4 regions of the Hyphomicrobium sp. CS1GBMeth3 genome follow, and region 4 is predicted to be linked to each of the others. Evidence: predicted binding sites of a transcription regulator. Region 4 holds the regulator's gene; each other region holds the start of a gene.
The links. The regulator PhoB, encoded in region 4, activates phosphate uptake and scavenging genes when phosphate is short. The targets are predictions, from matches to a motif close to TGTCATNNANCTGTCAT.
Positions count from the first base shown of each region.

Region 1: a site for PhoB is predicted at 3,302-3,318, ahead of CS1GBM3_RS12585 (inorganic phosphate transporter). Genes of this name have one in related genera too.
Region 2: a site for PhoB is predicted at 1,742-1,758, ahead of CS1GBM3_RS12255 (UDP-2,3-diacylglucosamine diphosphatase). Genes of this name have one in related genera too.
Region 3: a site for PhoB is predicted at 3,179-3,195, ahead of ppk2 (polyphosphate kinase 2). Genes of this name have one in related genera too.

Region 1 is NZ_FPHO01000003.1:1,128,799-1,134,711, forward strand. It holds gene ispG (flavodoxin-dependent (E)-4-hydroxy-3-methylbut-2-enyl-diphosphate synthase) at 1-937, shown strand, start outside; gene CS1GBM3_RS12580 (NUDIX hydrolase) at 1,241-1,774, shown strand; gene CS1GBM3_RS12585 (inorganic phosphate transporter) at 1,744-3,246, opposite strand; gene CS1GBM3_RS12590 (hypothetical protein) at 3,458-4,345, opposite strand; gene CS1GBM3_RS12595 (outer membrane protein assembly factor BamB family protein) at 4,381-5,787, opposite strand; gene CS1GBM3_RS12600 (tetratricopeptide repeat protein) at 5,811-5,913, opposite strand, start outside.
Region 2 is NZ_FPHO01000003.1:1,052,871-1,058,783, forward strand. It holds gene CS1GBM3_RS12245 (glycosyltransferase) at 1-597, opposite strand, end outside; gene CS1GBM3_RS12250 (transporter substrate-binding domain-containing protein) at 816-1,688, shown strand; gene CS1GBM3_RS12255 (UDP-2,3-diacylglucosamine diphosphatase) at 1,808-2,602, shown strand; gene CS1GBM3_RS12260 (glycosyltransferase family 4 protein) at 2,602-3,663, shown strand; gene CS1GBM3_RS12265 (hypothetical protein) at 3,939-4,430, shown strand; gene infA (translation initiation factor IF-1) at 4,582-4,863, opposite strand; gene CS1GBM3_RS12275 (cold-shock protein) at 4,976-5,182, opposite strand; gene rpmI (50S ribosomal protein L35) at 5,823-5,913, shown strand, end outside.
Region 3 is NZ_FPHO01000003.1:1,464,536-1,470,448, reverse strand. It holds gene sdhA (succinate dehydrogenase flavoprotein subunit) at 1-358, shown strand, start outside; gene CS1GBM3_RS14205 (DoxX family protein) at 502-960, shown strand; gene CS1GBM3_RS14200 (hypothetical protein) at 1,077-1,676, shown strand; gene CS1GBM3_RS14195 (ATP-binding protein) at 1,683-3,047, opposite strand; gene ppk2 (polyphosphate kinase 2) at 3,245-4,159, shown strand; gene CS1GBM3_RS14185 (hypothetical protein) at 4,229-4,672, opposite strand; gene CS1GBM3_RS14180 (calcium-binding protein) at 4,847-5,896, shown strand.
Region 4 is NZ_FPHO01000003.1:1,311,824-1,317,736, forward strand. It holds gene pstA (phosphate ABC transporter permease PstA) at 1-282, shown strand, start outside; gene pstB (phosphate ABC transporter ATP-binding protein PstB) at 316-1,125, shown strand; gene phoU (phosphate signaling complex protein PhoU) at 1,275-1,985, shown strand; gene phoB (phosphate regulon transcriptional regulator PhoB) at 2,015-2,710, shown strand; gene CS1GBM3_RS13490 (hypothetical protein) at 3,151-3,705, shown strand; gene CS1GBM3_RS13495 (TIGR02302 family protein) at 3,860-5,913, shown strand, end outside.

The DNA.
Region 1 (5,913 bases), 180 kb from region 4:
CGCCGAAGCGCTCGACAAATACCGCATCAATCCCGGCAACGTCGGCTTCAAGGACAAGAAGGACCGCCAGTTCGCCGACATCATCGAGATCGCTCTGAAGCATGGCAAGCCCGTGCGCATCGGCGTCAACTGGGGCTCGCTCGACCAGGAGCTGCTGACGCGGCTGATGGACGAGAACGCGGCTGAGCCCAATCCGAAAGACGCGCGCGAAGTCATGCACGAGGCCATCGTGCAGTCGGCGCTGCTTTCCGCTGAGCAGGCCGAAAAGCTCGGCATGGGTTCGGAGAAGATCATTCTCTCGGCCAAGGTCTCGGCGGTGCAGGATCTGATCGCCGTCTACCGCATGCTCGCCGAACGCTGCCGCTACGCGCTCCACCTCGGTCTCACCGAAGCCGGCATGGGCTCGAAAGGCATCGTCGCCTCCACCGCCGCCCTCGGCGTTCTGCTGCAGGAGGGTATCGGCGACACCATCCGCATCTCGCTGACGCCCGAGCCCGGCGGAGATCGCACGCTGGAGGTCAAGGTCGGCCAGGAGATCCTGCAGACCATGGGCTTCCGCTCGTTCGTTCCGGTGGTGGCCGCCTGCCCCGGCTGCGGACGCACCACGTCGACCGTGTTCCAGGAGCTGGCGCGCGACGTCGAAACCATGATCCGCGACCGCATGCCGGATTGGAAGACGCGCTATCCTGGCGTCGAAACGCTGACCTTCGCGGTCATGGGCTGCATCGTGAACGGCCCCGGTGAGAGCAAGCACGCCGACATCGGCATCTCGCTGCCGGGCACGGGCGAGAGCCCAGCCGCTCCCGTCTTCATCGACGGCAAGAAAGCGATGACGCTGCGCGGCCCCAACATCGCGTCGGATTTCAAGACCCTCGTCGAGGACTACATCGAGCGCCGCTTCGGCGTCGGCGCAAAGCGCGAGGCCGCCAGCGGTTAGCGGAAGGCGGATGTCCGAAGAGTTACTGGAAGCGCGACCTGTTTCCGCGAAACCGGCCTCAGCCAATCGACAGCGACACGCTCGACGAGATGATCATGGGGCTCGGGCCCGATGCCCCGTGTGCGTTCAAAAGCGCCAGATCGGGCGTATCCATTTCGCGCACACCGACCGTGCACCTCCACAGATCGCCTGTCTCGGCCATCCCCAGAGGCTTCGCCACCAGAGGCGTCAGCTGCGCATTCCGCACGGAAAGCTGGGCCAATCCGCACACATAGGCTTGTGCCATTGAGGTGGAAGGGTAGAGTGCTGCGCTCAAGAAAGGCCGCACCTCACCTCATGCCAAACATCGCACAGTATGTTCTCGATCAGCTCTTTCTCCGCTGGCGTTCGCCGGATGCGACAAGGCAAGTCGGTGCGCTGCCCTACGCCGTCATCGAAGGCCGTATCGTATTTCTGCTCGTCACGTCGCGCCGCACCGGCCGTTGGATCGTGCCGAAGGGCTCCGTGGTCGAAGGAGAAACGCCGTGGCGCTCGGCCGAGATCGAGGCTCTCGAAGAGGCCGGCGTCGAAGGCATCGTCGAACACGAGCCTATCGGCACCTACCGCACCATCAAGAAGGGCATGCGGCGCCGCGTCATCGAGGTCGATCTCTATCCCCTCCGCGTCACTCGGCAGCATGACACTTGGCCCGAGCAGGGCAGTCGCCAGCGGCATTGGGTTTTGCTCCGCGAGGCCAAGCACCTGCTTGCCGATCCTGCCCTCACCGACCTCGCGACCATGTTCAGCCGCCGCGTGGTGTCCCAAACTCAGCCCGTAACCCACCGCATCGACGCATAGAGCGCCGCCGCCAGCAGCGCCGCCGCCGGCACCGTCACGACCCAGGCCGCCGCGATTCCGAACACGTACTGCCGTCGCACCAGCCGCCTCTTCTCCCGCTTTGCGTAATTGAGGATCGCCTCCTCCGGCGTGCCGTTCAGATGCGACGGCTTGAGAAACACCGACCGCGGCTTTACCGCCAGATTCGGCACGCCTTTGTTGGTCAGGATCTCGCGCAGGTATCCCACCCCGAATACCGCCCCGATTGCGACGTGCGTCGACGACACCGGCAGCCCCATGGCCGAGGCCACCAGCACCGTGATTGCCGCCGATAGCGCCACGCAATAGGCCCGGATGGGATCCATCTTGGTGATCTTCTCACCCACCGTCCTAATCAGTCGCGGTCCGAATAGCGTCAACCCCAGCGAAATCCCGAGCGCACCGATCGCCAGCACCCACATGGGCAACGCCACCTGAGCTTCAACGCCGGCCTCCGTCTGCGCCACCGACACGATCGCCGCCAGTGGTCCCACCGCGTTTGCCACATCGTTTGCCCCATGCGCGAACGACAACAGCCCCACCGCGAAAATCAACGGCACGTTGAAACACCCGGCCACGTCCTTGCGCGTGTTCGCGATCACAGTAGCCCGCCGCACCACCAGCGGCCGCGACACCGCATAGCCCAGCACGAAAAACGCCACGCCGAACGCCAACACCGTAATGGCATCTGGTTTCCAGATCCGGCTTAGCCCCTTGCTCGCCATGTACATGGAGAACACACCAGCCATCAGCGCGACCAGGATCGGCACCCACCGCTTCGCCGCCATGATCCGGTCGTCGCGGAAGATGACGAGCCACTTCACCGATCCCAACAGAAACGCCGCGATCAGCCCGCCGCACACCGGCGAGATCACCCAGCTCACCGCGATCTTGCCAATCACTGCCCAGTTCACCGCCTCGACGCCGGCCGCCATCGCCCCGCTGCCCAGCACCGCGCCGACAATGGAATGCGTCGTCGAAACCGGCGCGCCGAGAAAGGTCGCCAGATGCAACCACATTCCCGCCGCCAGGAGCGCCGCCATCATCACCATGATGAACGAGTCCGTTGCGAGCCCGTGGTCTTTGACGATCAGATCCTTCGCCACGGTATTGACCACGTCCCCGCCGGCCAAGATCGCCCCAGCCGTCTCCGCAATCGCAGCAATGGCGATTGCACCCGCCATGCTCAGCACCCGGCTGCCGACCGCAGGCCCCATGTTATTGGCGACATCGTTGGCGCCGACGTTCAGCGCCATGTACGCGGCAACCACCGCAGCGAAGACGACAAGTAGCGTGTGCGAACTGTCTCCGAGCGCGAGACTGGCGGTGACAATCGAGCCGGCCATGAAGACGGCGAGCAGGCCGGGCGCGGCCAGCGACTGGGCGAGACTCCCCGTCGCCTTTTCCAGATGTCCGACTTTTTTCAGATCTTTATCGAGTGACGGCTTACCCATGTCGTGCCCGGTCCTCCCTCAGCGCCGGGAGCGAGCTAGCATCTAAACGCCGTCTTGTCACAAAACTGTCACTCAGCGCGCTCGCACCTTCCGTTCTGCGAGGCAGGATGATCGCTTACGGTCAAACTCCGACGTGACCTCACCGAAATTCGGACACCGGCTGGCCCTCACGGGCGAGGCGTCATGGTCACGGCCTAGCCCCGCCCCACCCTCACCCCTCGATCCAGGCGAGAGCTCCCGCGCCGCATGTCGAGGCCATCGCCCGATAGGCCGCCTCGAACCCAGCGGTCGGAAATGACAGCGTGAGCGGGCCACCCAGAGCCGAGGCACCGCTCATCTGCACCTCTCCCTCGTGAGCGCTGAGTGCACGCACGATCTCTCGCAGCCACGCAGAACGCGGCTCCAGAGCCATCGCGATCTTGCCTCCGCCGGCCCGCAGCGGCAGGCGCTTGTCACCGGCCGAAACCACGACCGGCGTGGCGGCTTCGAACTGTCCCTTTGTCCCGAGATCGATGTCGATCTCGTCATCACGCATCACTTGCCGCTCGCGGCCGAACCTCAGCACGGGACGTTCCGTCACCAGAACCCGACCGTCGATACGGCTCGCGCCGGCAGAGATCTCGCAGCGCTCCGGTCCCATCACGAGGAACCAGCGGCCGTGCACCGCCGCGCCGCGCACAATGTACGGATCGAGATCAATAGGCTCGTCGAAAAGGCGGTTCAGGAGCTCCTGGTCGAGCGTGCCGGTCTCGCGCACCCCGACCGTGTGCTGGTAACGCTTAAGCGCCGTGCGAATATGGGGAAGCGCCGACGTGTCGCTGCCGTCGAGATGACCGAGCCTGCCCAGCACGAGCGCAACGCGTGCCCACACCGCCTCCGCATGGGCGGCGAGCACCGGCAGACCGTTCTCGGCAGGTTCATGCTCAGCGACAGCCCAAGGCACCGCGGCCTCGCGTTCGTCGTCGCTGCCGAACAGATGCATGAGAAGCATCGCCAGCGAGACAACCACCGCCCCGCGCAACACGTAATCGGGCCAGCCAAGCGAGGTGGATTTCGCCCGCGCCTTGTCGGAAGGGGGTAGCTGTTCGTCCTGAGGCATGCGGGATCCCGGTGAACCGCCGCGAAGCTGCGCGGTCAGTTCAAGGCCACGAGCGTGGCGTCGTCCCTGAGCACGAACATCTGGCCCTGCGCAACGACGGGCGGAACGTACACGGCGCCGCCGACCGACATCTGCCCGCCGACACGCCCTGTCGTTGCATCCACGGCCGTGAGCTGCCCGTCCTTCGACGCCAGCCAAAGCATGCCGTTGGCCAGCACCGGGCCGGCCCAGGTCGTTGAGCCCGGGAGCTTGGTCGTCCACTTCGTGCGCCCGTCGGTCCGATTGAGCGCCATTAGCAGCCCGGAGGTATCGACCACGAACACGCTGTCGCCCACGACGTACGGCGCTTGCGTGCCGGGTACGGTGAGCGACCACAGCCGTTCGCCAGTCTTGGCTGCGGTGGCCACCATGCGTCCGCCGTGGCCGATGGCGAACACGGTACCGTTGTCGACGACGGGGCGAGCCGCATCGCTCATCGATGCGAGTTGCGAGGTCGTGCGCGAGCGCGCGAGGCTCTCCGACCACAGGCCGCTGCCATCTGAAACGCGGATCGCAACAACGTCGCCGGTCGAGTAGGGCACGACCACGACGTCTTCCGCCACGGCCGGGCTGGCGTTGAGGCCCAGGCTCGCTGTTTGCGGCAAGCCGCGCACGACCCAGAGCTCTGCGCCATCGATGGTCGAGAGGCAGTAAAGCCGCCCTTCGACCGTCAGTATGAAGACGCGGTCCTGAGCGACGGTCGGCGCCGAACGGACGGGGATGCCGAGGTTCTTTTCCCAGATGGCATTGCCAGTGGCTGGATCGAGCGCCACGACGGAGCCCCAGCCGCTGGCTGCAAAGATCCGGCCGCCTTCGGCGGCGACGCCGCCGCCATAGCCGCCGCCATCCTCGGCCGTGAGATAGAGAATGTTCTGCGCGGCAACCGACAGGCTGCTCGCGCCCTGCTTGTCCGTTTTTGGCTTGAGCGAGGTCTTCCAAAGCGAAGAGCCGCCCGACATCGAGAAGGCGCTGACCGCGCCGTCGGCATCGAGCGTGAAAACGCGGCCGTCATAGACGATGGGGCTCGCGGTAACGCGCCCGACCTTGCTCGTGCCGCGGCCGGCGCTGGCGCTCCACGCCTGCTTCAGGTTACTGCCGGAAAGCGCGAGGTGCCCCGGCGCGTTGTTCGGCGTTCCACCGGCCTGCGCCCATGCCTCGTTGAGCTGCGGCGACGGCAGTACGATGGGCCCCGACGCCTCGGCAAGCTCGCCGACGTTGCGCTCCTGCGCCGGCAGCACGGGAATGCGCTTGCCCGGCAACGGCGGCTCCGTCTCCTTGAACGGGTTGAGCTCGCTGACCTTGGGCAGGCTCGGCAGGCTGTCGGAGCAGCCACCGAGCATCGCACCCGCCGCGAGGAGGATTGCCCCGCAGGTTCGAGCTCGGCCCAAGCGATCACGCGCCATGTAGCTGTCTCCGGGCGTCGACCTCAGGGAGCCGACGCGGGTTTCTCTGCGTCTGGTTTGGCGCCCGCCTCGGGCGCCGCCGGTGCCGGCTCGGCCGCGGGCGCCTTATCGGACGCTCCCAGCTCC
Region 2 (5,913 bases), 260 kb from region 4:
GGCCCGACGTGTCGCAAGATCCGCCGCCTCGACGATCAAAAACACTTCGAGCCGATCGCGCGGATAATCGATTGCGCTCAGCGCCGCGACGAGATCTGGGACGACGTCGGCCTCATCGTAGAGGGGAACGAGAAGCGAATACCGCGGCAGCTCGGCCTCGGCGATGAGGACGACTGAACCGGCGCTCGCACCACGGCGCTTGTCGGCCGCCGTGAACCACAAGGCCGCCGAGCGCAGCGCCACCACGCAAGAAAACGGCAGCACCAGAACGGCCACCAGCACGAACAGGGCATGTTGCGGTACTGCGACGCCGGCACCCCCCAGCGCAACCAGCAGGGAAACGAGCGTCCACTTCTGCCACGCCCATGTGGGTTCGCCCGCCGAAAGGTCCGGCCGCAGACGGCGCAAGCCGATGGCAGCCTGATCGATGTCAGCGCCACCCCGTTCCGATGGCGAGGGAGAAGGAACCTTACGCAGCGTCGGACGCGCCGGGGCCCGCCACAAGCCAACCTGTCGGCTGCGGGACCACGCCAGCATCGCACGCAGCCCCGTGGCCTGGCGCGCCGCTTCGACACGGCCGTCAAGTCGCTCAGACACCTTGAAAATGCCCCCCAGCGCCTCCCCCCGGGCACGATCCGCCCGCGGCTATCCCCCGGAGCCGCCTCGAGAGGCCTGCGCGCGGCGAAACGCGCCTGCCGATCGATCAGGCTCCGCCGAAGGGAGCTTTTCACACAGCTCCCGCCGCGGATGATCTTGCCATATTGGTTCCGATGTTAAATAGGATTCTGATCCATACCGCGGACGCCGCCCATCACATGATGATCCCTCGCATCCACTCCCGCACCGCAGCACGCAGCCTGCCCGGCAGCCGCATCCTCGTATGCGCGCTCGCGGCCGTCTTCGGTGTCTGTCTCCTGGCCGGACTGAGCTTCCAAGCCTCGGCCCAGGAAAGCGATGCGATTGCGGCCGCGCCATCCGAACCACGGCGCTTCGTCATCCGCTTCCTGACCGAAAGCGAGTTCCCGCCTTTCAATTATTACGACGACGAAGGCGTGCTCTCGGGCTTCAATGTCGATCTCGCGCGCGCCATCTGCCTCGAGGCAGGAGCGGCCTGCGACATCAAGGTGCGCCCCTGGGAGGAACTTCTGATTGGGCTCAGGCGCGGCGACGCCGACGCCGTGATCGCCGCGCACCGCGTATCCGCAACGAGCCTTGCCGAGGTCGACTTCTCCGACAGCTACTTCTACACGCCGGGCCGCTTTGCCGCCCGCAAGGGCGATGCCGAGCACGCGACCACACCCGACGAGTTGGACGGAGTGACCATCGGCGTCGCCAAGGGCACGGCGCACGAGGCCTTCGTCAAGGCGTTCTACCGCGACAGCCGTATCGTGTTGTTCGAGAACCCGGAGCTCGCCCGCGAGGCGCTGCAGCAGGCCAAAGTAGACCTCGTCTTCGATGACGCCATCAGCCTCGCGTTCTGGCTCAATGGATCGCTCTCGCGCCAGTGCTGCGAGTTCCGCGGCGATGCTTTCCTCGAGCCCAAATACTTCGGCGACGGCCTCGCGGTGGCGCTGCCGCGCAACGACCCGCAGATCAAGTCGCTCATCAACACAGCCCTGAAACGCGTGCGCCAGAGCGGCCGCTTCCAAGAGCTGGTCGAGCGCTACTTTCCCGTGCGCATTTACTAAGACTGCCAACTCGTTGCACCGCGGCAACGGCGCACCCCCGTCGGCGTTCGGACTGTCATACTCCTGAAATGCAAATCCCGTGTAAGGGGCCCATGACCCGCTCAAATGCGGAGGGGAGCATGGGGACTGAGCGCTTCTACCGGACGTTGTTCATCTCTGACGTGCATCTCGGCACACGCGCGTCCCAGGCCGATATGCTGCTCGACTTTCTGAAGCACACCGAGGCGGAAACCATCTACCTCGTAGGCGACATCCTTGATTTCTGGCGCATCAAGCGCGGCGCGGTCTGGCCGCAGACCCACAACGACGTGCTCCAGAAGCTGCTGCGCAAGGCGCGCAAGGGCACCCGCATCATCTACATCCCGGGCAACCACGACGAAGGCATCCGCGATTACGCGGGCATGCACTTCGGCGGCATCGAGATCGAACGCCAGGCGATGCACACGACAGCCGACGGGCGCCGCTTCATCGTCCTTCACGGCGACGAGTACGACGTGGTCGTGCGCTACGCCCGCTGGCTCGCTTTCCTCGGAGACCGCGGCTACGAGTTGGCCCTGTGGTCGAACTGGCCACTGAACTTCATCCGCCGCCGCCTGGGCCTCGGCTACTGGTCGCTCTCGGCATACCTGAAGCATCGCGTGAAGACGGCGGTAAGCTTCATCGGAGAGTTCGAGAAGAACCTCGCCGAGGAAGCCCGCCGTCACGACGTGGACGGCGTCATCTGCGGCCACATCCATCACGCGGCGAGCCGAGACATCGACGGCGTGCATTACATCAACACCGGAGATTGGGTTGAGAGCTGCACGGCGATCGGAGAAGGCCCGTCAGGAGAGCTGGAGCTGATCCGCTGGCATGACGTCTTGCGCGAGCGCGAAGCACAGTCCCTCCCGGATCCGGCCCTTCAGGCGGCGTAATGCGGCTACTCCTCGCAACCGATGCGTGGGCTCCTCAGATCAACGGCGTCGTGCGGACCTACCAGCGTCTCGCGCTCGAGTTGCGCCGGCTGGAATGCGAGCTGATCGTACTCGGCCCGGAAAACTTCCGCTGCGTGCCGTGCCCGAGCTATCCCGAGATCGGCCTCGCCATCCCTGACCGCAAACGCTGCGCAACCCTGATCGACGAAGCGCGGGCGGAGGCCATCCACATCGCAACCGAGGGACCTGTCGGCTGGATGGTCCGCGCCTACTGCCGGCGCCGTGCCCTGCCCTTCACCACCAGCTTCCACACGCGGTTTGCCGACTACGTGAGCGCCCGCTGGCCCATCCCCGAGCGTTGGGTCTACGCCGCGCAACGGCACTTTCACGCGCCGAGCGCCGGCGTGATGGTCGCAACCAAGAGCTTGGCGGCCGACCTCGACCAGCGCGGCTTCGACCGCATCCTGCCCTGGACCCGCGGGGTCGATACGGAGCTATTCCGCCCGCGCCCCGCGCGCCTCTTCGGCAACGGCCAGGTTTTCCTCTACGCGGGCCGCGTCGCGATCGAAAAGAATATCGAGGCCTTTCTGCGCCTCGATATTCCGGGCACCAAGGTTGTGGTCGGCGACGGTCCACAGCTCGCCGAACTCGAAGCGCGCTATCCGCAAGTTGTTTTCACAGGCGTCCGCGAAGGCCAGGACCTCGCCGATTGCTACGCCTCCGCCGACGTCTTCGTGTTCCCGAGCCTAACGGACACGTTCGGCATGGTCATGCTCGAGGCCATGGCCTGTGGCGTGCCGGTGGCCGCCTTCCCCGCGATCGGTCCCAAGGATCTGATAGCCCCCGGCATTTCCGGCATCCTGTCGGACGACCTGGGCGCCGCGGCTGTTTCCGCACAAAGCCTCGACCGCGCCCGGGTCCGTCAGGCGGCGCTGGCGTTCACCTGGGAAGCCGCGGCTAAGCTGTTTCTCGCGAATATCGAGAGCGCCCTCGCGCTGACGCGCCAGCGCGACGAGAACGCTATCCGACGCATTCAAATGGGCCGCGCCCGCGCCGTCTAAGTCCAGCATTCCATTCGATCAAATAGGCCTTACGTCATTCGTAAGGTTGGGATGGGAATTTGGACTGGCGACCGAGTCGGAATTGGCTATGCTCTAGAGCCTTCCGGGAAGACCTGCCTTGAAAGGCGCAAGCGGATCAGCATGTGTGTCCGCAATGCGCTCGGGCGTACGGCGAGATCAGGCTGTTGATGCCATTGCGTTCATGGATCAGCTGGGCCCTTCCAATCCTTATTCTGGGCTGCGGCTTCACCGGAGAAACCGCAGCCAAATGTCGGATGAAAAACCCCGACACCTCGATCAGCGGCATCGTCCTGACCAACCGCGACAGCGCCATCAAGGTAGTCGGCGCCAACGCGAAGATCGAAGAGAGCGAGGACGATCTCCCACACGCACGCTTTGTCTCGACGAACGGCGCCGAGGAGCTGGTCCTGTTTTCTCACTATGGTGCTGACGACGACGAGTACGCCGAAGTCGAGGTACGCGAAGCGAGCACCGAGGCCCTGACGCTACCCGACCTGCCGATCGAAAAATTCAGAACCGGGCAAGGCATTGAGCTCGGCATGAGCGTGCGCGACGTGCAGTCCCGCTTCGGGACCTGCTTCAAGACGCATCAGAAGACCGGCAACGAGCTGTTCTTCGAGTACGAGATCGCGAACGCCGACAAGGACCCGGAGCTCAAGGCCTTCGGATATCCCGTCTACTACGCAGAGTATGAATTCCAGCACGGCAAGCTTACGCGCTTCCGTTTCGGCTTCGCATACCCCTGATACCGGCAATGCGTTGCCTGCTCCGGCCTAGGGCCGGAGAGGTCGACGCAAGACGATGTCTTGCCTCGACCAACCCCTTCTGAAGATCAGATAAAAAACGTCTCGAGCGGCGCGGGCACTCAGAGTGCCGGCGCCCTGTTCGCGAAGCGCCTTAGCGCGGGCGGCGCGGACCACCGCCGGGACCGACCGAGGACGGCGGCGGGCCAGAGCGCGTGTCCTTGTGACGGAAGTTGATGCGGCCTTTCGTAAGGTCATAGGGCGTCATTTCGACGGTGACCTTATCGCCGGCCAGAATACGGATGCGGTTCTTCTTCATGCGCCCGGACGTATAGGCGATGACTTCATGTCCATTGTCGAGCTTCACGCGGCAGCGGGCGTCCGGCAGAACCTCCTCCACCACGCCTTCGAACTCGAGCATCTCTTCCTTCGCCAATTCATACTCCTTGGCTGGCCAGGATCGCGGCAGAGCCGATCAACCGGCGAATGCAAAGATAAACGGGGAGCAGAACGTTCCGCTCCCCGTTCCTGAAAAACTCTGTCTTGGCTCAGAGCGGACGCAGGTTGACGGCAGCGATCTTGCCGTTGCGCCCACGCTCAGTCTCGTAAGCGATCTTCTGTCCCTCACGAAGGGTTTGCAGACCGGCGCGCTCCACGGCCGAAATGTGCACGAACACATCAGCACCACCTTCTTCGGGCTGAATGAATCCGTACCCCTTCTGACCGTTGAACCACTTTACCGTGCCGTTCGCCATTATAGTGCCTCCAAAGCAAGTCATATCTCCGGACCCGATGACCGGAGATGTCATCAAATCGCGCGATGGAGACTTCCAGTTTCAGCGTGGCCCGCTGTCGCAGAGTGAACCAAGGCGTGTTCGATGGCCCTATATGGCCCGCCTTTTCTATAAAGGCAAGATGTTGTACCGGGTTCGAAGACTACGATCACCGGTCCACCATGAGTACTAGAAATTGAACGGCACGAGCAAATAATGATCGCGCGCCGGTAAGTTTCCACCCCCTGCATGGACTACCCATCTCCATGCTGTAACTGTCATATTTTATGCAACCGCAAGCTTAAGCATTCCAGAGATTACGCTAAGCAACGCCCCTAAAGTTTTGTCGTCATTACAGGATTTCTGAAACGGCAAGCCGTTCCTCGCGGGATGCTCCGGTAGAACGGCGAAACCTCCGTATTGCAAAAGGAAAGGCCCACCCGTATAAGTCGCCGCGGAGCCGCCCGGCGGGGCATGCCGTGGCGGCTTTCATGCTTTTGACGATCCGCGGATTCCGCAAAAAGCAGCCCTTTCTCCCGCGCCTTCCGGGCGTGGTGAGCCGTGGGGCCGCCCGCCGTTCAGGCCGGGCATGCGGGACCGCTTCCATATGAAGGAGAGCAAAATGCCCAAGTTGAAGACCAAGAGCGGCGCCAAAAAGCGCTTCAAGATGACGGGCACAGGCAAGGTTAAGGCCGCGGCCCAGGGTAAGCGGC
Region 3 (5,913 bases), 150 kb from region 4:
TGGGCCGGTGCTCGACGAGGGCGTAAAGAAGATCACGGAGATCTGGAGGGCGACGCAAGACATCAAGGTCACCGACCGGTCGTTGATCTGGAACTCCGATCTCGTCGAGACGCTCGAGTACGACAACCTGATAGCGCAGGCGGCCGTCACCGTGACCGGCGCCGCCAACCGCAAGGAAAGCCGCGGGGCGCATGCGCGCGAGGACTATCCGAACCGCGACGACGTCAACTGGATGAAGCACACGCTGGCATTTGCCGACTACGGCACGCAGTCCGTGACGCTCGACTTCAGGCCCGTGCACACTCACACGCTGACCAATGAGATCAAGTACATCGAGCCCAAGGCTCGCGTTTACTAGCACTCATTCCAAGCGCAGGAAGCTGCCACTGTGAAAGGACAAGCATAGGCGCTCGCCGCTTTCGGCGGCATATGTTGACTGGAAAGGTCTTGAATATAAGCTGGCCGCACCGATGCTGATAATAGTCAATGGGGAGCGCACCGATGTCGAACGATCCGATCCGTCCTTCAAACCAGCTCATCATTCCCGGCCTGGGGCCTGTTTATGGGAGCCTCGGTGAGTTCGCAGAAACGCTGCTTCGCGTCGTCGCCGGCCTCGCGCTGGTGACGCACGGCTTTCCCAAGATCATGAACCCGCTTGGCCCGGTGGGGCTGGTAGAGACTATCGGATTCTTTCCCGGTCCCGCCGCGTTCTGGGCCGTCCTGCTCTCGATGACCGAGTTCTTCGGCGGTATTCTGATCGCCATCGGCTTGCTCACGCGCCCGGCCGCTTTCGGTGCAATGTTCGTGCTGCTGGTCACGGTCTATTTTCACTGGATCCTGAAGAGCGAGGGGTATGCCGGGGCTGAAAAGTCGATTCTCTGGGCGACCATCATGTTCTATTTCGTGATCCGCGGTGCCAACAGCCAATCGGTCGACGCGCGCCTCGGAAAGACATTCTGAGCACGGGTGCGAGCACCGTCGGACCGGGGCTTCTTAGCGCTGGCACGCCTCTGCGCTTGGGTGTAGGAGCAGGGGATCAGCCGCGTTAATCCGGCCGACGGGAGGACATTCGCGCCTTGGCGGGAAAGAAAAATCCGGCAGAGTCTCCCGAAGCCGATACGCGGATCGCGCCCGATCCGTTCGCGGCCGTGCTGCCGGCTATCGCAGCACTCGGCACCATCTCCTCGATCGCGACCATCAACTGGGCGGCGCGCGAGCGCAGCGGAGACCGCTTGCGGCCCAAGCGCAAGGCGGTTACGGCGCTGCGCGAGCTTGAGACGTGCTGCCTGCATCTCGTCGAGATCTTCCGTCGCTTCCAGCGCAATCCCAAACTGTTCACCGGCGAAGGCGCGCAGGGCTCCTCGCCGCTGAAATTCGGCGTGCACGGACCGCGCGTCGGGCCGGATGCCTCCAAGCTCTACCAGCAGGCGATCAACGACGTGGCGTCGATGCTGGTGCTTGCCTCGCAGAGCGCCTTCGAGGTCATGTGCGCCATCGAGGACGGCACGGTGGACGCGCCGGAGGAGATCTTCTTCGGCTTCGGCGAGTGCCAGGATCTGCTCAACAAGCTGATCCAGAACCGCGCAACGCTCAAGGCGTCGGTCGATACCGGCGCAGAAGTTGCCGAGCGATTGGCCTCGCTCGTGCGCGAGCTCAAGAAGTACCGCACGGACTGAGCGTCGTCAGCTCCTGTTTCCGACCTCGTCGAACAGGATCGAGAATGTCGATCCCTTGCCGAGCGTGCTCGAGATCCGGAGCTCGCCACGGTGGCGAAGCACGATGTGCTTGACGATGGCGAGACCAAGTCCCGTTCCGCCCTTTTCGCGGCTTGCCTGCGCGTTCGCGCGATAGAAGCGCTCGGTGAGGCGCGGCAGATGCTCCGGAGCAATGCCCTGGCCGTCGTCGGCGACCGCAAGCAGCACGCGCGGGCGAGGCGGCGAGCCATCGAGCACGCGTGAGATCGCGATCTCGATGCGACCGCCTTCGCGACCATACTTGATGGCGTTGTGCACGAGGTTCTGCAGCACCTGCACGATCTCGTCCCGATCGCCGCGAATGCGCACGGGGCCCTCCGCCTTGGTGACGGCGATCTTTGCCTTCGACGAAGCTGCTACGGGATCGAGCGCCTGAGCGACGTAAGAGGCCACCTCGTTGAGATCGACGATGCCGCGCGGCGGCAGGTGGACTCGCATCTCGGCACGGCTTAGCGACAGGAGATCGTCGATCAACCGCGTCATACGGTTGGCCTGGCTCGACATGATGGCGAGGAAGCGGGCGCGTGCCTCGGGATCGTCTCGCGCGGGGCCCTGCAACGTCTCCACGAATCCGCGCAACGACGCGAGCGGCGTGCGCAGCTCGTGGCTGGCGTTGGCGATGAAGTCGGCCCGCATCTGAGCGAGCTTGTCCTGCTCGGTGAGATCGCGGAAGCAGGCGATCAGAAACGGCAGTCCGCGCCGGATCTCACGACCGCCAATGCGAGAGATCGTCGCCGATAGCCGACGCTCGACAGGCACCCGCTCGTAGAGGTCGACCACCACCTGCTGGTTGGCCGTCACGGCCCGCTCCACCGCAGCATTCAACTCCGGATGGCGCGAGAGCTGGCTCAGCGGCTGGCCCACCCGGATGTTGGGAAACAGCTCTTCGAGGCGGGCGTTGAAATGGATGATGTTGAAGTTGTGGTCCAGCGCCACTGTGGCGTCGGGCACCGCATCGACGATCAGGCGCCAGCTCTCGCCTTCGCGATCGTTGCCACCGCCTGAGCCGCCACGCCGGCGCGGCTCCACATCCGGGGACCTCTCCTTCTCACCGTCGGACTCCGCAGGTTCACGGCCTGCAACGACCATAGCCATGAGAAGGAAGCTGGTCAGGGCCAGGGCTCCGGACAGCCCGCCCGCGAACCACAACACGGTAAACACGATCGCAACCAGTGCGAGCGCGCGCGCGCGCTCGCGAAGGCGGCGGCGCAACGCACGAAACTGCGCTAAAACGCGCTCCACGCTCGATCTGGGTGCCGACAGGGATCGCACCAGCGGCCGGGGGTCCGTCATGGGATCCCATATTGCCTCGATCTGCATAATGGCCTCAACTCTCACGGTGCACCGCGGAGGCCGTTTCCGAGGTCATGGTTGTCAAGATGGGGCTCCCTTCGATCTTGGCGCATGGCCGAGGCCCCCGATAAACAACACTTGTGTGACAGTTCGTTTGGGGTCGGCGAGCCAGCCCCCAAGCCGCATTCGAGGACATCATGGGCAAGGCGAAGAGCGAGAAGGCGGGAACGCCATCCAAGACCAAGTCCGGCGCCAGCCGGCCGTATCCCGATTTCAACCTCGACGATCCCAAGCTGCCGGAGGAGATCGACGAGCGGGCGCTGAAATCTGGCGGCTATCCGTACGACAACAAGCTCAAGCGTAAGCCTTACGAGGAGCAGCTGCAGGCGCTGCAACTCGAGCTCATCAAGTTGCAGGACCATGTCCAGGCGAAACGCGAGCGCGTCGTCGTGGTGTTCGAAGGGCGCGACACCTCCGGCAAGGGCGGCTGCATCTCCCGCATTCTCGAGCGCATCAATCCGCGCCATTCGCGCGCCGTAGCGCTCTCCAAGCCCACCGATGCGGAGCGGGGGCAATGGTATTTCCAGCGCTACGTGGCCCACTTGCCGACGCGCGGTGACATGGTTCTGTTCGACCGGTCCTGGTACAATCGGGCCGGCGTCGAGCGCGTGATGGGGTTCTGCACCGAGGACGAGACGGCGCGCTTCCTACGCGATGCCCCCGAGTTCGAGGCGCTGCTCGTGCGCGACAACATCCACTTCTTCAAGATCTACCTGACGGTCGGGCGCGAAATGCAGCTCAAGCGCTTCCACGAGCGGCAGCACGATCCCTTCAAGCGCTGGAAAGTGACGGACGTCGATATCGCGGCCATCGGAAAGTACGACGACTACTCGCGTGCGGAGGCAGATATGCTTCGCTTCACGCACACGACGATCAGTCCGTGGACGGTCATCAACGCCAATGATCAGCGCCGCGCGCGGCTCGAGGCGATGCGGGTCCTCCTTTCGTCTTTGGATTATGCGGAGAAGGACGCGAGCGCCGTCGGCGCAATCGATCCCAAGCTCACCGAATCCGGCGCCGATTATCTGGCGCGGGCTTACCCGCCGTCCTGAAATGGAGACGGCCGCGCCAGGACATGACGCGGCCGTTTTCGATTCACGTGAAAAAGAGGCTCCGCATCGTTAGGGCAGCCGGAAGCCCGAGGTGAAGAAGCCGTAGAGCCAGGCGGTCACGGCGCCGAACCCGGCGCCGATCAGAAGCTCCGGCCAGATGCGATTGACGTCGCTGCCGAGGAACGGCGGCTCGCTCCGGATCAGCGGCAGCATGACGAGCACACCGACCACGGCCGTGCCGAGCAGCCCGATGAGGGCTCCGCGGAACGTCAGAGCGCCTCTCGGCACCTTGCCGAGGATGAAGGCGACGATCGCGCCCCAAAGGCCGCCCCAAGCCGCCCCGGACGCGAGTTCCGGGAGGCCCGTCGACAGCGACGGCTCCAAGGACCACGGCACGCGGGTCGCGTAGCCGTTGTTGAGCAGCCATAGGCCGATGGCCTCATGGACCGTGACGTAGGCAATGGCACCGGCGATGAAGCCCAGGACCAAGCTTTTAAGAGATGTTCCCTCCATGGCAGTCTCCCCTTCCCGTTAATAAACTAGGCTGTGTGCTCTTTTTTGAAGCAATATTGCCCGATTATCAGGGATTGGGAAAGATTGTCGCAGGATCATCTATTTTAGAGAGCACTTATACATATGTTCAATCTCTGATTGATATTCTGCGTTCGACAGTGTTTGGAGCGCAGGATGCCGTCCGTAACCGTCGAGAGGCTGCCGGTGCAAGTCATGCGGCTCGGGATCCTCGGCTTCGACCACCTGCAGATCGTCTTCCGGCATAACCGCTCCGGCTTAGCTCGGCAGGACGATTGGTTCGTGATCGAAGGACTTCGAGAGCCGGACAAAAGCGGTGCGCGACTTGCTGTGGAAGGCTGGGATGGCGGCACGACGCTTTCCGATGCCAACGGCGGCGTCGTGGGCGCAGAGCTCGAGGACAAGATCGGAACGGAGATCAGCCGCGGCGCGCAGAAGATCGCCGCGGGAAGCGAGGCGACCTCGCTTTGGGCGAAGCTCGTAGCCCATGCCTCCGACATCGAAGCGCAGAGGTTTCCCTATATCCCGATTACACTGCCAACGTCGCCGCTCCCTACGATCAACTCGTCGTCGCTCGTGGCCTCGCTGTTGCATTACGCCGGCATCGACGTCTCGAGCGCCTTGCCTTCGGGGCTGCGTTTCTCGCCCGGGACGACGACGCTGCTCGGCACGTCCGGCGATGACACGCTGCGCGTTTCGCGGGACTTCACCACGCTCGTCGGCGGCGACGGCCACGACGTGCTGATCGGCGGCGACGCCGCCGGTGTCGTCGACAAACTCTACGGTGGCTCGGGAAACGATGTCTTCCGCTGGTCGAAAGGCATCAACATTCTGCACGGCGGACAGCCGGGTCTCCCCTACGCCGACGACGGCATCGATACGGTCGACTACTCCGGTGCCGGAGAGATCCGCATCGAGGCGCTGCCAGCGCGGGCACCGCACATCTCGCCCGACTTTGTCGTGCATCACGCCAGTGGGCGCGACTACCTGTTCTCCATCGAGGAAATCATCTGGGACGGTGCAGCCGACGGCGTGACGCTCGAAGCGGGGGCGGGGCTTGCACCATCATTATCCGCGCGTGGTGGCTCGCCCCCTGGTCTTTCGGAGCCCGGCCGCTTCGGCCCCGGCTTCGACGAAGCGATCGCAGCTGACGGACACCTCGGATCCGTCGGTCTCGCGGCATTCGATTTCTCTTCCGGGCGTTAAGAGATGACCAAATGGCG
Region 4 (5,913 bases):
CCGGGAATTCTGACCGGCACGATCATTGGACTCGCTCAAGCCCTCGGGGAAACGGCGCCACTGCTGCTGATCGGAATGAACGCATTCATTCCCAGCATCGAGAATATGGGTCTTCTTCAGCCGGCCACGGCCCTGCCGACGCAAATCTTCTCATGGGCGGATAGCCCTGAAAGAGGCTTCGTGAGCCGCACCTCGGCGGCGATCCTGATCCTGCTCGCGTTCCTGATAACCATGAACGCCATCGCGATTTATCTGCGCAACAAGGTTGAGCGCAAGTGGTAGCAACATCCGTATTCGAGAGAGGTTCCTATGGACATGACAATTTCCACTGAGGCCTATTCGCGTGCGCCTGCACAGGAGGCCGAATACGGGCCCAAGATCGCCGCGCGCGATGTCAACGTCTTCTATGGCGAGAAACACGCCCTGAAGAGCGTCACTGTCGATATCCCCGATCGCGGAGTGATGGCCTTCATCGGCCCGTCCGGCTGTGGCAAGTCGACGTTCCTGCGCTGCATCAACCGCATGAACGACACCATCCCGATCTGCCGCGTTACGGGTAAGATCACCATCGACGACCAAGACATCTACGATCCGTCGCTCGACGTCGTGCAGCTGCGCGCGCGCGTCGGCATGGTGTTCCAGAAGCCGAACCCGTTCCCCAAGTCCATTTACGAGAACGTCGCCTACGGCCCGCGCATTCACGGCCTCGCGTCGTCCAAAGCCGAACTCGACCAGATCGTGCAAAAGAGCCTTGAGCGGGCGGCGCTTTGGACCGAGGTCAAGGATCGCCTGAACGATCCCGGCACCGGCCTTTCGGGTGGTCAGCAGCAGCGCCTCTGCATCGCGCGCGCCGTCGCCGTAAGCCCCGAGGTCATCCTGATGGACGAGCCGTGCTCGGCGCTCGATCCCATCGCCACCGCCAAGGTCGAAGAGCTGATCGACGAGCTGAAGAGTAATTTCTGCATCGTCATCGTCACCCACTCGATGCAGCAAGCGGCCCGCGTATCGCAGCGGACGGCATTCTTCCATCTCGGAGTCCTTGTCGAGGAAGGTGAGACCACCGACATTTTCACCAACCCGAAGGACCAGCGCACGCAGGACTACATCACCGGCCGCTTCGGCTAGCCAGAGAGCGCCCGGGAGACCGTCCAATGACGACCGAACGCAGAACCCTATTGTCCGGCTTCACGCCGTGGCGTGGATCCCGATCCGCCTCCAAGGGATCCTTAAGTGACATTGCCGTGGCCGCCGGGCCCAAAGGAGAACAAGAGTCCATGAACGAGCATATCGTGAAGTCCTACGAGGAAGAGCTGGCCCTCCTCGACAGGAAGATCGCCCAGATGGGCGGCCTCGCCGAGCACATCCTCGGCGAGTCGCTCGACGCACTGGAGCGCCGCGATCCACGCCTCGCCGAGCAGGTCGTCACGACTGACAAACAGATCGACCAGCTCGAGCGCGACATCGAGGAGCAGGTGATCTCCATGATCGCCCGCCGTCAGCCACTGGCCGACGACCTGCGCCACGTCATGGCGGCTCTGCGCATCACGGGCGACCTCGAGCGCGTCGGCGACCTCGCAAAGAACATCGCCAAGCGCGCCCTAGCGATCGCCGATGAATCGCACCCCAAACCGCTGATGACCGGACTGCGCCACATGGGCGAGCTGGCTCTCGCGCAGCTCAAGGACGTGCTCGACGCCTATTCGGCGCGCAATGCCGACCGGGCTTTGGCGGTCTGGCGCGGAGACGAGAAGATCGACTCGATGTACAATTCGCTGTTCCGCGAGCTCCTGACCTACATGATGGAGGATCCGCGCAACATCGGCCTGTCGACGCACCTCCTGTTCGGCGCCAAGAACATCGAGCGCGTCGGCGACCACACGACCAACATCGCCGAGACCATCCACTTCCTCGTCAAGGGCGTGAACATCGCCGACGACCGCCCGAAGGGCGACGACACAAGCTCAACTCTCTTCTCGAAGGATTGAGCCGGTAATTCGAGGCAAGCGAACGAACGATGACGGCAAAAATACTTCTGATCGAGGACGAAGCGCCTCTGGCGGAGATGCTGCGCTACAATCTGGAAGCCGAGGGCTTTCGCGTCTCGCACGCGGAGAACGGCGAGGAGGCGGAGCTCTTGGTCGCGGAGGAGAAGCCGGACCTGCTCGTGTTGGACTGGATGCTGCCTGGCGTTTCAGGCATCGAGATCTGCCGGCGCATGCGGGCGCGGATGGAGACCAAGTCCATCCCGATCGTCATGCTGACCGCCCGCGGCGAAGAGGGAGACCGCATCCGCGGTCTCTCCACCGGCGCAGACGATTATGTCGTGAAGCCCTTCTCGCTCCCCGAGCTGATGGCCCGCGTGAAAGCAATCCTCCGTCGCTCGGCCCCCGACCGCATGGCGGACATTCTGCGCTTCGCCGACATCGAGCTCGACCGCCCCGCGCACAAGGTCACGCGCGGCCTGCGCGAGGTGCACCTCGGCCCCACCGAGTTCCGCCTGCTCGAGTTCCTGATGGAGAGCCCTGGCCGCGTACTGTCGCGCGCCCAGCTTCTCGACGGCGTTTGGGGCCGCGACGCCTATGTCGACGAGCGGACAGTCGACGTCCACGTCGGCCGCCTGCGCAAGGCACTGATCCGCGGTAAGGAGCGCGACCCGATCCGCACCGTGCGCGGCTCCGGCTACGTCTTCGGCGAACGCAGCAACGGCTAAGTCCTCGGCGGGCGCGCCTGAACCTGATGCGCGCCCCAGGCCTCACGCTTGCCGTGCCTGCCCCGCGCGCCGGCGCCCCAACCATAAGCCACAAAAAAATTATTCCCGGTCGCGCGATGCGTACCTCGCCGCGTTGCGATGCCGCACCATCGCGCACGCGCCAGAACCCAGAACGAAATCGAAAAAACTGAAGGCAATGCGAGACAGATACGCCCGAACCTTCACATCGATCTTCAAAAGCGCAGCCCCAAACTTTTAGCGCCCAATATGCGCCTGCCACCCGCAAGCCCGCCCATGCCGGGGGTCAACGCAAACACTTGCTTAACCGTCTTAGCGCCTAAATGGCCCGCAACAACACGACGGGGAGCGGGCTCCAAAGCCCGCTCCGAAAGAAGGACAAGAGACGCATGCGCTTCCCCCAAAACGCTCGACCGAACGTCATGCCCAGGGAGGAAAAGGAAGCGCGGCTGCGGGCCTTCATCACCAACCATCTGGACAGCCACCGCGCTTCGGGCGTCGCGCCCGGCGTGACTACCTATCGCCTGCTGGCGCTGTCGTCCGAGAGCCCCGTCGCCCGCGCCTTCGCTGAGCTCGCCCCGGAAATCACTGCCGCGGGTATAAGCATGCAGGCCGTGCTCACGCGCCGGGATAGCCAGGCGATGCCCGAGGGAATCGACTGCCGCTTCGTGACCGACGTTCGCGTGCTCGACGCCCACGAGCAGCTCGTGCTCGACCGGGCCACGGCTTGGCTTGGCGACTGCATGCGCCGCGATCCTCTGAAGCGCGACGCCTACGAACTCTATTCCGACAGCCCCGTCACCGCGGGTTACGCCAGCCGCTCGTTCACCCAGATCTGGGATGCGGCTGGCCCCATGGGTAGCCTCGCCTCCGAGCGCCGCTGGACGAGCCTGCGTCAGGCGAGCCTGTTCGACCCGATGCTGATCGCCGGCGCCGAGGCGATGGTGGCGCAGCGCACGCTCCCGATCCGCCACTGATCCGACCAATCTCCGCTCCGTGCGTCACCGGGCCCTCGGACCGCGAAAACCGGGCCTCCCGACCCCATCTGGGCCGTCCGAGGGGCCTCGCGCGCCCTGTGAACGTTAGCGGTTTGTAATGAACCGCCCAATGGGCCCGTGTTAGGTTTCTCGCATGGAGAACCATCAGGGACCGACGTCGGCAAACCGCGCCTTCGATCTCAAGATCTGGCGTGCGCGCTTGGCCGCCGTCTTCGAGCAGATCTGGCTGAAGATCTGGCTCGTGCTGGCGGTCGTCGCAGCCTTCCTGCTCGTGTCCTACACCGGGGTATGGCCGCATCTCCCGGTCGCGGTTCACCTCGCGCTGCTGACCCTGTTCGCGCTCGCCCTGCTGGCCGCATTGGTGTCGCTGGCGCGCGTCAAATGGCCGACCCGCGACGAGGCGATCCGGCGTATCGAGCGCGCGTCCGGCATTCCGCATCGCCCGGCCACCTCCTACGAGGACACGCTGAGCGCGTCCTCGTCCGACCCGGCCACCCGCGCCATCTGGCACGCGCACCGCGAGCGCATGGCCGCCCTGCTCGCAAAGCTGCAGGCCGGCAAGCCGCGGCCCCGCACCGACCGTTTCGATCCGTATGCCGTTCGCGCCGCGGCACTCCTGGGCGTCATTGGCCTTACCGCGCTTGTCGGTGACAGCATCGCCGATCGAATCCGCAGCGCCTTCGTCTTCGGCCCGTCCATCGCCGCCTCCGAGGCCCGCCTCGACGCTTGGCTGACCCCGCCCACCTATACGGGCCGGCCGCCGGTCATGCTGGCCGACGGAGCGGGCAGCGCGAAGCGCCCACCTGCCGACGGCGAAGTCGCAGCCCAAACACGTCCCCCGCAGGCGCCAACCAAGAGCCAGCTGATCGTGCGCGTCGGCGGCATGGGTTCGACACCGCTCGCGATCGAGGTCGAGCCGACTGTTCCGGCGGGCGAAACCGCCAAGGTCGAACGCATCGACGCCAAGCCGGAAAAGGACGTCGGCGACCTGCAGGAGGTCCGCTACGTGATGACGCGCTCGGCGACCGTGCGCGCACTCGCGGGCAGCACGGAACTCGCACGCTGGCAGATCGACATCATTCCGGACCAGTTGCCGCGCATCTCGCTGACGCGCCCGCCGGAGCTGACACCGCGCGGCTCGCTCAAGGTGACCTACAAGGTCGAGGACGACTATGGCGTCGCCTCCGCGGAAACGAAGCTGAAGCGACTACCGGATCCGCCCGCCGACCCCAAGAAGGCCTGGGCCGCACCCGAGAAGCCGAGCGGCCCGCGCCCGCCGCTGATGCGCCCGCCCAAGCTCGAGCTGCGCCTGCCGCGCCCGAACGCAACCGGCGCCGAGGCGCACACCTACTTCGACGTGGCCTCTCATCCCTGGGCGGGCCGCAAGGTCATCATGACACTCGAGGCGACGGACGTGGCCGGCCAGGTCGGTCGAAGCCCGGGCCTCGAGATGATCCTGCCCGAGCGCCAGTTCACGAAGCCGCTTGCCCGCGCGGTGGTGGAGCAGCGCAAGAAGCTGCTCGAGGATACACGCTATGGACCGAGGGTCGTGTTCGCCCTCGACGCGCTGACGCTGGAGCCGGATGGCTTCATCGACGACCCGCGGATCTACCTCGGCCTGCGCACGGCGCGTCACCGGTTGATGAACGACCGCACGCGCGCCGGCATGAAGAGCGTCATCGATCAGTTGTGGCAGATCGCGCTGCGCATCGAGGACGGCAGCCTGTCGGATGCCGAACGCGCGCTGAAGGACGCGCAGGACAAGCTTGCCAAGGCACTGGAGGACGGCGCCTCCGAGGAAGAGATCAAGCAGCTCATGCAAGAGCTGCGGCAAGCGATGAACGAGTTCCTGAAGCAGCTCGCGCAGGAGAACCAGGGCGGCGAGCCACAGGAGGGCCAGAACCCCGATCAGCAGATGCTGGCGCAGGAAGACCTCGAGCGCATGATGCGCAACCTCGAGGACATGGCCCGCAGCGGTGCGCGCGAGCAGGCCCAGCAGTTGCTTTCCGAAATGCAGGATCTCATGGAGCGCCTCCAGTCTGGCCAGCAGGACCAGGCCCAGGCTCAGCGCAACCAAGAGATGATGAAAATGATGGAAGAGCTGGGCAACATGGTCGGAGACCAGCAGCAGCTCATGGACGACACCTTCGGCGAGCGCCGCCAGGATGGCCAGCAGCAGGGCAATCA